2 regions of the Paenibacillus nanchangensis genome follow, and region 1 is predicted to be linked to the other one. Evidence: riboswitches for the same ligand, from Rfam matches in the RefSeq annotation. Region 1 holds a riboswitch; the other holds the start of a gene.

The links. Region 1 has a riboswitch for glycine ahead of gcvT (glycine cleavage system aminomethyltransferase GcvT). Riboswitches for the same ligand answer to the same signal wherever they lie in the genome.
Region 2: linked by a shared signal. The riboswitch ahead of ACE6ED_RS07630 (amino acid permease) and the one ahead of gcvT (glycine cleavage system aminomethyltransferase GcvT) in region 1 are both predicted to bind glycine.

Annotation. Positions count from the first base shown of each region.
Region 1 is NZ_JBHOFD010000008.1:56,445-59,836, reverse strand. It holds gene gcvPA (aminomethyl-transferring glycine dehydrogenase subunit GcvPA) at 1-526, opposite strand, end outside; gene gcvT (glycine cleavage system aminomethyltransferase GcvT) at 523-1,638, opposite strand; glycine riboswitch at 1,942-2,043, opposite strand; gene gcvH (glycine cleavage system protein GcvH) at 2,217-2,609, shown strand; gene ACE6ED_RS07945 (class I SAM-dependent methyltransferase) at 2,763-3,392, opposite strand, start outside.
Region 2 is NZ_JBHOFD010000007.1:178,305-181,696, reverse strand. It holds gene helD (RNA polymerase recycling motor HelD) at 1-189, opposite strand, end outside; gene ACE6ED_RS07630 (amino acid permease) at 521-1,915, opposite strand; glycine riboswitch at 2,081-2,157, opposite strand; gene ACE6ED_RS07625 (AAA family ATPase) at 2,274-3,302, opposite strand; gene pnuC (nicotinamide riboside transporter PnuC) at 3,299-3,392, opposite strand, start outside.

The DNA.
Region 1 (3,392 bases):
CGTACGTGCGGAGCACTTGACGGGACTCGGGATGGACGGCGGCGGAAACGATGATTTTTTTGCGTTTGGCGGCGCCGGAGGCCAGCACGGCGGCTTCAGCCAGCGCGGTAGCGCCGTCGTACATGCTGGCGTTGGCGACCTTCATTCCGGTCAGCTCGCAGATGTAAGACTGAAATTCAAAGATCGCCTGCAGTTCGCCTTGGCTGATTTCGGGCTGATACGGCGTATAGGCGGTGTAGAATTCGGAACGGGAAATGACATGATTGATGACTACGGGGATATGATGATCGTACAGGCCCGCGCCGAGAAAGCTGGCGTACCGGTCAAAATCCGCATTCCGGTCCGCAAGCTCCCGCATATGGCGGAGCAGACTGTATTCGTCAAGCGCTTCGGATACCTCCAGCCGTCCGCGGAAACGGACGGATTCGGGAATATCGGCGAACAGCTCTTCGGCCGAAGCGACGCCTACGGTGCGCAGCATTTCGGCCCGGTCTTCGCCGGTCATGGGCAGATAACGATGGGTCATTGGGAGGCGCCTCCTTGCGTTTTTTTGTAAAACGGAGCTTTAACGACTTCCGCCTGCAGCTGTTTACCGCGAATGTCCACGGACAGCTTGGTGCCGATGGCGGCATAAGCCGCATCCACCAGCGCAAGTCCCAGATTCCGTTTAAGCGTCGGGGACTGGGTGCCGGTCGTCACTTCGCCGATGCGGACGCCGTCCGCATAAACGGGATAATGCGGGCGCGGGATGCCGCGGTCAATCATCTCCAGACCAACCAGCTTGCGGGGTACGCCAGCTTCCTTCTGCTTCGACAGCGCTTCGCGGCCGATGAAATCACCTTTGTCCAGCTTCACGAATATTCCCAGCCCCGCTTCCAGCGGGGAAATAGTCGGGGACAACTCCTGGCCGTACAGCGGCAGCTTTGCCTCAAACCGCAGCGTATCCCGCGCGCCCAACCCCGCAGGGGTAAGCCCAAGCGGTTCGCCCGCTTCCAGCAGCCCGTTCCAAAGGGCCAGCGCAGCCTGAACCGGCGCGTACAGCTCAAATCCGTCTTCGCCGGTATAACCGGTGCGCGACAGCAGCACCTCCGTGCCGCAGACGGCGGCACGCTCCACAAAGTGGAACGGCTTCAGCGCCTGCAGATCGGTGTCCGTCACGGCGGACAAGATTTGTTCGGCCAGCGGTCCTTGAAGCGCCAGCAGCACCGTATCGTCCGAGCGGTTCTCCAGCTGTACGCCGCCTTCCAGATGCGAACGCAGCCATTCGAAGTCCTTGCCGATATTTGAGGCGTTGACGACAAGCAGATAACGTTCCTCGCCGAGCCGGTAGACAAGCAGATCATCCACCGTCCCGCCTTCAGGGTTGCAGAGGAGCGTGTATTGGGCCTGCCCGTCACCCAGCCGGGTGACGTCGTTGGTTGTCATGCGCTGCAAAAACGCCTCGGCCCCGGCGCCGGTAACATAAAATTCGCCCATATGGGAGACGTCGAACAGGCCGGCGCGGGTACGCACCGCTTCATGCTCTTTCTGAATGCCGGTAAACTGGACCGGCAGCTCCCATCCGCCGAAGTCGATGCATCTCGCATCGGGATAAGCGGCATAGAGCGGGTAAAAAGGCGTTCGTTTCAAGGCTTCCAAGTCGGTAGCTCCCCTTTCCGTGCATGGCGCGAAGTGTAACGTCTGTGTGTTTCAAAGCTTCATAGAGAACGCAAAAAGAGACAGGCAAAAAGCGGAATAGTCGCTAAGACTATTCGCACATTTCGCTCTGTCCCTTGTACCTGAGAGTTGCCCCGCGCCGCCGGACGTAAAAGTAGAGAGGTCCGTGTCCCATTGACCGCGAATGGATGCTGTCTCTCGCGGATAATGCGGTTGTCGCGGGTTTCCCCGTTGGTGACCGGCTAATTCCGGGCGGCCCGCCCGGTCCGGTGCTCTCCAGAGATGCGTCCGGCAAAGGTCCTTTTGCCTGAGAGATTCACCCGTTTGACGGGCTTACTCCTTCGGCGCCGCCGCGCTTAAGCCGGCAGTCTCTCCCCGTGCCATCATTCGCTTGATCCAATTGGCTTTGCTCCCTCCATTAAAACGGCAAGGCAGCGTCCATGTCAATCAAAATGGCGCAAAAAGTTCACAAAAACATTTTTGCTGTCAGAAATATTGACACCCGGCAAGCACATCCCTTAGTATGTGGCTAACTACCCTTTGGAAAAGAGGCGGCAGGAATGAGCGAAGTGCTAGACAACCTTCTGTACAGCGAAGAACACGAATGGGCCCGTCCGGAAGCGGGACAAGTCGTGCGGGTTGGCATTACGGATCATGCCCAGCATCTGCTCGGCGATATTGTGTTTGTGGAGTTTCCTGAAGTGGGCGCCGCGATTGAGGCCGGCAGCAGTGTGGGCAGCATCGAGTCCGTTAAGACGGTGTCCGAGCTGTATTCTCCGGTATCCGGCACCGTGACCCGGATCAACGAAGCGCTGGAAACCGCGCCGGAGCTGCTGAACGAACAGCCGTACGGCGAAGGCTGGATTTTTGAACTGGAGATTTCCGGCAGCTTTGAGTCCGCAGCATCCGGTTTGCTGGATGCAGCCGGTTACCGCAAGCTGATCGGAGAGTAAGCCAACGCGGCTCGAACGTCCTTGCCCCGGCCCGGCCGGGCAGCGGCGATAGCCGCTTGAAGACCTGCGGGAACGGGGAAATGTCCGTTTCCGCAAACAACGGATGGCTGAACCCGGCGCTGCCGCCGATTTCGTCCATCCGCTTTGCCATGTCTATTTTTCCTCCAACCGATCTTCATTCCTTTCGCTGCGTTCCTCCTCCAACTGTCTGACCCGCTGAACCGCCCGGTCGAGCACGGCTTTGCGTTCGTCCAGCTTGTTCCGGTAAGCCTCCTCAATCCGCGGAAACTGCTCATAGTCCAGCTCCATCCATCGTCTCAGCTGCCCGGCATCGGGCCCGCGTTTCGGCCAGCCCGTTCTTTTTCGGCCGGCGAAGCATAGATATTTCCGGTGAATCTCCAGCTTTACTTCCGCAAACCAGGGATCAAGCAGGAGAGACAGGCTGCCGGCATAGAAGGTCTGCTTGTGGTCGTAAAAGGGATGGTAGCCGTATGGAACGGTAATGAGCACAACTCCGTTTTTCGTTAGCAGGCGGTGCGCTTGGGCCAGCAGAAGTGCCGGATCGGCAAAATGCTCCAGGATTTCGCCCAGAATTACGGTGTCGTAGGAAGCTGGCGGCGCCTCAAAGTCGGTTACATTGACAAGCTCAAACCGGACGCGGTTGCGGACGGGAGGGGACTCCTTGCGCAGTTCCTTGCGGGCATACCGGATCGCAGCGGAGTCCAAATCGATTCCCGTGACCGTACAGCCTTCCCGCGCCAGCAAAATCGGAGTGATCCCCTG
Region 2 (3,392 bases), on a different contig from region 1:
TGTTTCTTCAAAATCTTCATCTGTGCCGGTATTGACAGTAACCTCCTCCCAAAACTGCCTGCGGAATTCCGTTACCTGACTGTGCAGCCCGCTAACCTCGGGCTCCAGTTCAGCAAGCCTTGACCGCAGCTTTGCCATTACCTCATCCAGCCGGTCCTGCTCCCGCTTCCATTCTTCCGCGTTGATCATCTTCCTGCCCGCACCCCTTTTATTCATTTTTTTTGAGGCAAAAGAAAGTTTGACAAACCCTGATGCCGCGTGGTAAGATTAAAATGTAAATAAAATGATAAATACTTGGTTCGTTATATTGTTGTTGATACGTTCTTCGATCATATAACAAATTTTCTTTGCGTGCAACTAAATACGATAATTTTACCCCCGGGCAAATTTGCCGGGGTTTTTGATTTGCTTTGTGAAGATGAAAGAAACCCCAAGGCGGTAAAATGCCCCGGGGTCTCTCGACAATTTGACAGCAACCAGAGCCAGTTACCGTCTTCTTTTTTATCTCCTTCGGCTGGGATTAATGGCCCGCTGGTTTGGCAGGAACGACAGGGCTGCTATTAGTGATTCTCGCCCGCTTCTTCCGGTTCGCCGAGTAGAGAATAAGCAGCAGAATAAACCACACCGGGGTCAGCAGCAGGGCCGGCCGCGTCTCCTCGGCAAACAGCATAATAATGAGGATGGCTGCAAACAACGCCAACACCACATAATTGATAAACGGCGTAAACGGAGCTTTGAATTTGGATTGCGCCTGCAGCTCGGGTTTCGTTTTCTTGTACCGCACATGGCACACCAGAATAACGCTCCACACCCAGATAAAACAAATCGCACTGATCGTCGTCACGATCCCAAAGGCCTGCCCGGGAATCAGCTTGCTCAGCAGCGCCCCCACCGACACCACTACTGTGGATACAAACAAGGCGTTGCTGGGTACATGGTTTTTGTTCAATTTGGCAAAAGCAGCTGGAGCCTGGTCGTTTTTGCCCAGATTATAAAGAATCCGGCTGGTGGAGAACATCCCGCTGTTGCAGGCGGAAGCCGCCGAAGTCAAGACCACAAAGTTAATGATGCCTGCCGCGATCGGAATCCCGACCAGATTAAAGGTTTTTACAAACGGGCTTTCGGCTGGACTCAATTCCGTCCATGCATTGATGCTCAGCAGAGCAATGATCGCTCCGACGTAGAAAAAGAGAATCCGCAGCGGGATTTTATTGATCGCCGACGGGATGTTTTTTTCGGGATTGGCCGTTTCCGCTGCCGACACCCCCACCAGCTCCACGCCAACAAAGGCAAACACCACCATTTGAAAGGACAGCAGGAACCCGGATACCCCGTTCGGAAACCATCCCCCGTGCTCCCACAGGTTGTTCAGCGTAACCGTCCCCGTATCGGTCTTGAATCCGATCACCAGCAAAACAATGCCGATCGCAATTAACGCGAGAATGGTCACCACCTTGATCAGAGCGAACCAGAATTCCAGTTCTCCGAAGTTTTTAACCGTCAATAAGTTGAGTCCAAGCAAAATAACCAGACAGATGACGGCGGGCACCCACTGCGGAATATCGAACCAGTACTGCACGTATACCCCAACCGCGATCACATCGGCCATGGCCGTCATGATCCAGCAGAACCAGTAGGTCCAGCCCGTTATAAACGCTGCGCGCGGCCCGAGATAATCTTCGGCGATATCCGTAAAGGATTGATAGCCTGCCTTGGACAGCAGCAGTTCCCCCAGCGCCCTCATTACAAAAAACACGGCAATTCCAATAATCAGATATGCAAAAATGATGGACGGCCCTGCCTGCTGAATCGCTTTTCCCGATCCAAGGAACAACCCGGTGCCGATCGTCCCCCCAATCGCGATAAGCTGTACATGCCGGTTCTCCAAATCTCTTTTTAGCTCTTGCGCTGCCACATCAAACTCCCCCTTAAAAATCGGACAATCCCTGATTGTGAAACATTGAACAAAGTTTCCGGAGAATAAAAAAAGAGATTGGATGCGCTCCAATCTCATGGTCATAAGAATAATAAATAAAATCCATCGCACCCCGGCGGCCGCCCGGAAAACGAATAGATTATTTAATACTCTTCTGTCCTTTTGCCTGAGATTATGAACCCTTCGGCGCCGCAAAACGCGGTCTCTCCAGAAGCTGCTCCTGCTATAGTGTGATCCATAGCAATCATAGCTTGTAATCATTTAGTTGTAATCGTGCGATGAAGCTCGCTTAAATATTTTTCAATATTAGTCCCGCTCTGGTATTTTGTCAATAACATTAATTACCACGCCGTGTCAGACCCCGCCGCTCGCCAAAATAATTGGAATAAGGCGTAAACCCGGCCAGCACTTCATCCACCTTGTTCATCCGTTCCTCCAGGCTACCCCGCAGCGTAATGTAAGGAATCCGCCGTTCTTTTAAATCCGCAATAATCTGTTTATGAAAAACATGACGTTTCTGGTCCCCGCTCCGGTCCCAGGTATCGTCGTACGGGATGTCGTCGCCGCACAGGAAAAACAGGTCATACCGCTGCGCATTCTCCAGCGCAATCCGAGTCAGAAGCTCAGGGGCTCTGCCATGATAATCCTGGGCGAACATGTACGTGGTAATCGCATTGGTATCCACAAAAAGATACCGGTTCGCCTGGAGCAGCGCCTGCTCCTCCCGCTCGATATGGCCTACGGCGATTTCATCAAACGCCTCCAGCCCGATCCGGCGGTCCACCTGATGCTCCGTCCAATAATCGCGCCCGTATTCGCTCGCATAAGCCGTATGGTACCGCATCGCCAGTGCTTCCGTAAGCGTGGATTTGCCGGTGGACATTGCGCCCACAAACACCACTTTTGTGATCAGGTCCCGGTAGACGACATCGCTCACATACTGCCGGTACCGGTAAGGATCAGAACGAACCATCGTGGCCGACACCGGCACCCGTTCCCGCGCTTCATCCACCCGCCGGTCCGCCGCCCCAAGCGCAAGACTCATATGCTCGCCGTAGAACTCGCTGGAATAAAAATGCGTCACCTGCTCTCCCTGCAGCAGGCCCAAAATGTACTGCTCCTCCCGGATTTCATGCTCGCGGTCGTCGGAGTATCCGTCCGGGCCGTCCCAAGCCTCGATCACCCGGACCATCGGGTACAGCTTGCGGATCCACCCCGCCCGGATGTGCAGCGGAATAGGGGTTACTGCCGTTTCATAGATGACAACGATCAGCTCGTCAACCTCCTGCAGCGCCGTCTCAATCATAAACTGATGCCCTTTATGCAGCGGAGCGAATTTGCCCAGCGTTAAACCCAGCGTTTTCATGCCGCCACCTCCTTGGCTCCCTTGTTCCAATTGTAATAACCGTACGCGGCGTTAACCAGATAAGCGCTCCACATGACGATCATGAGCAGG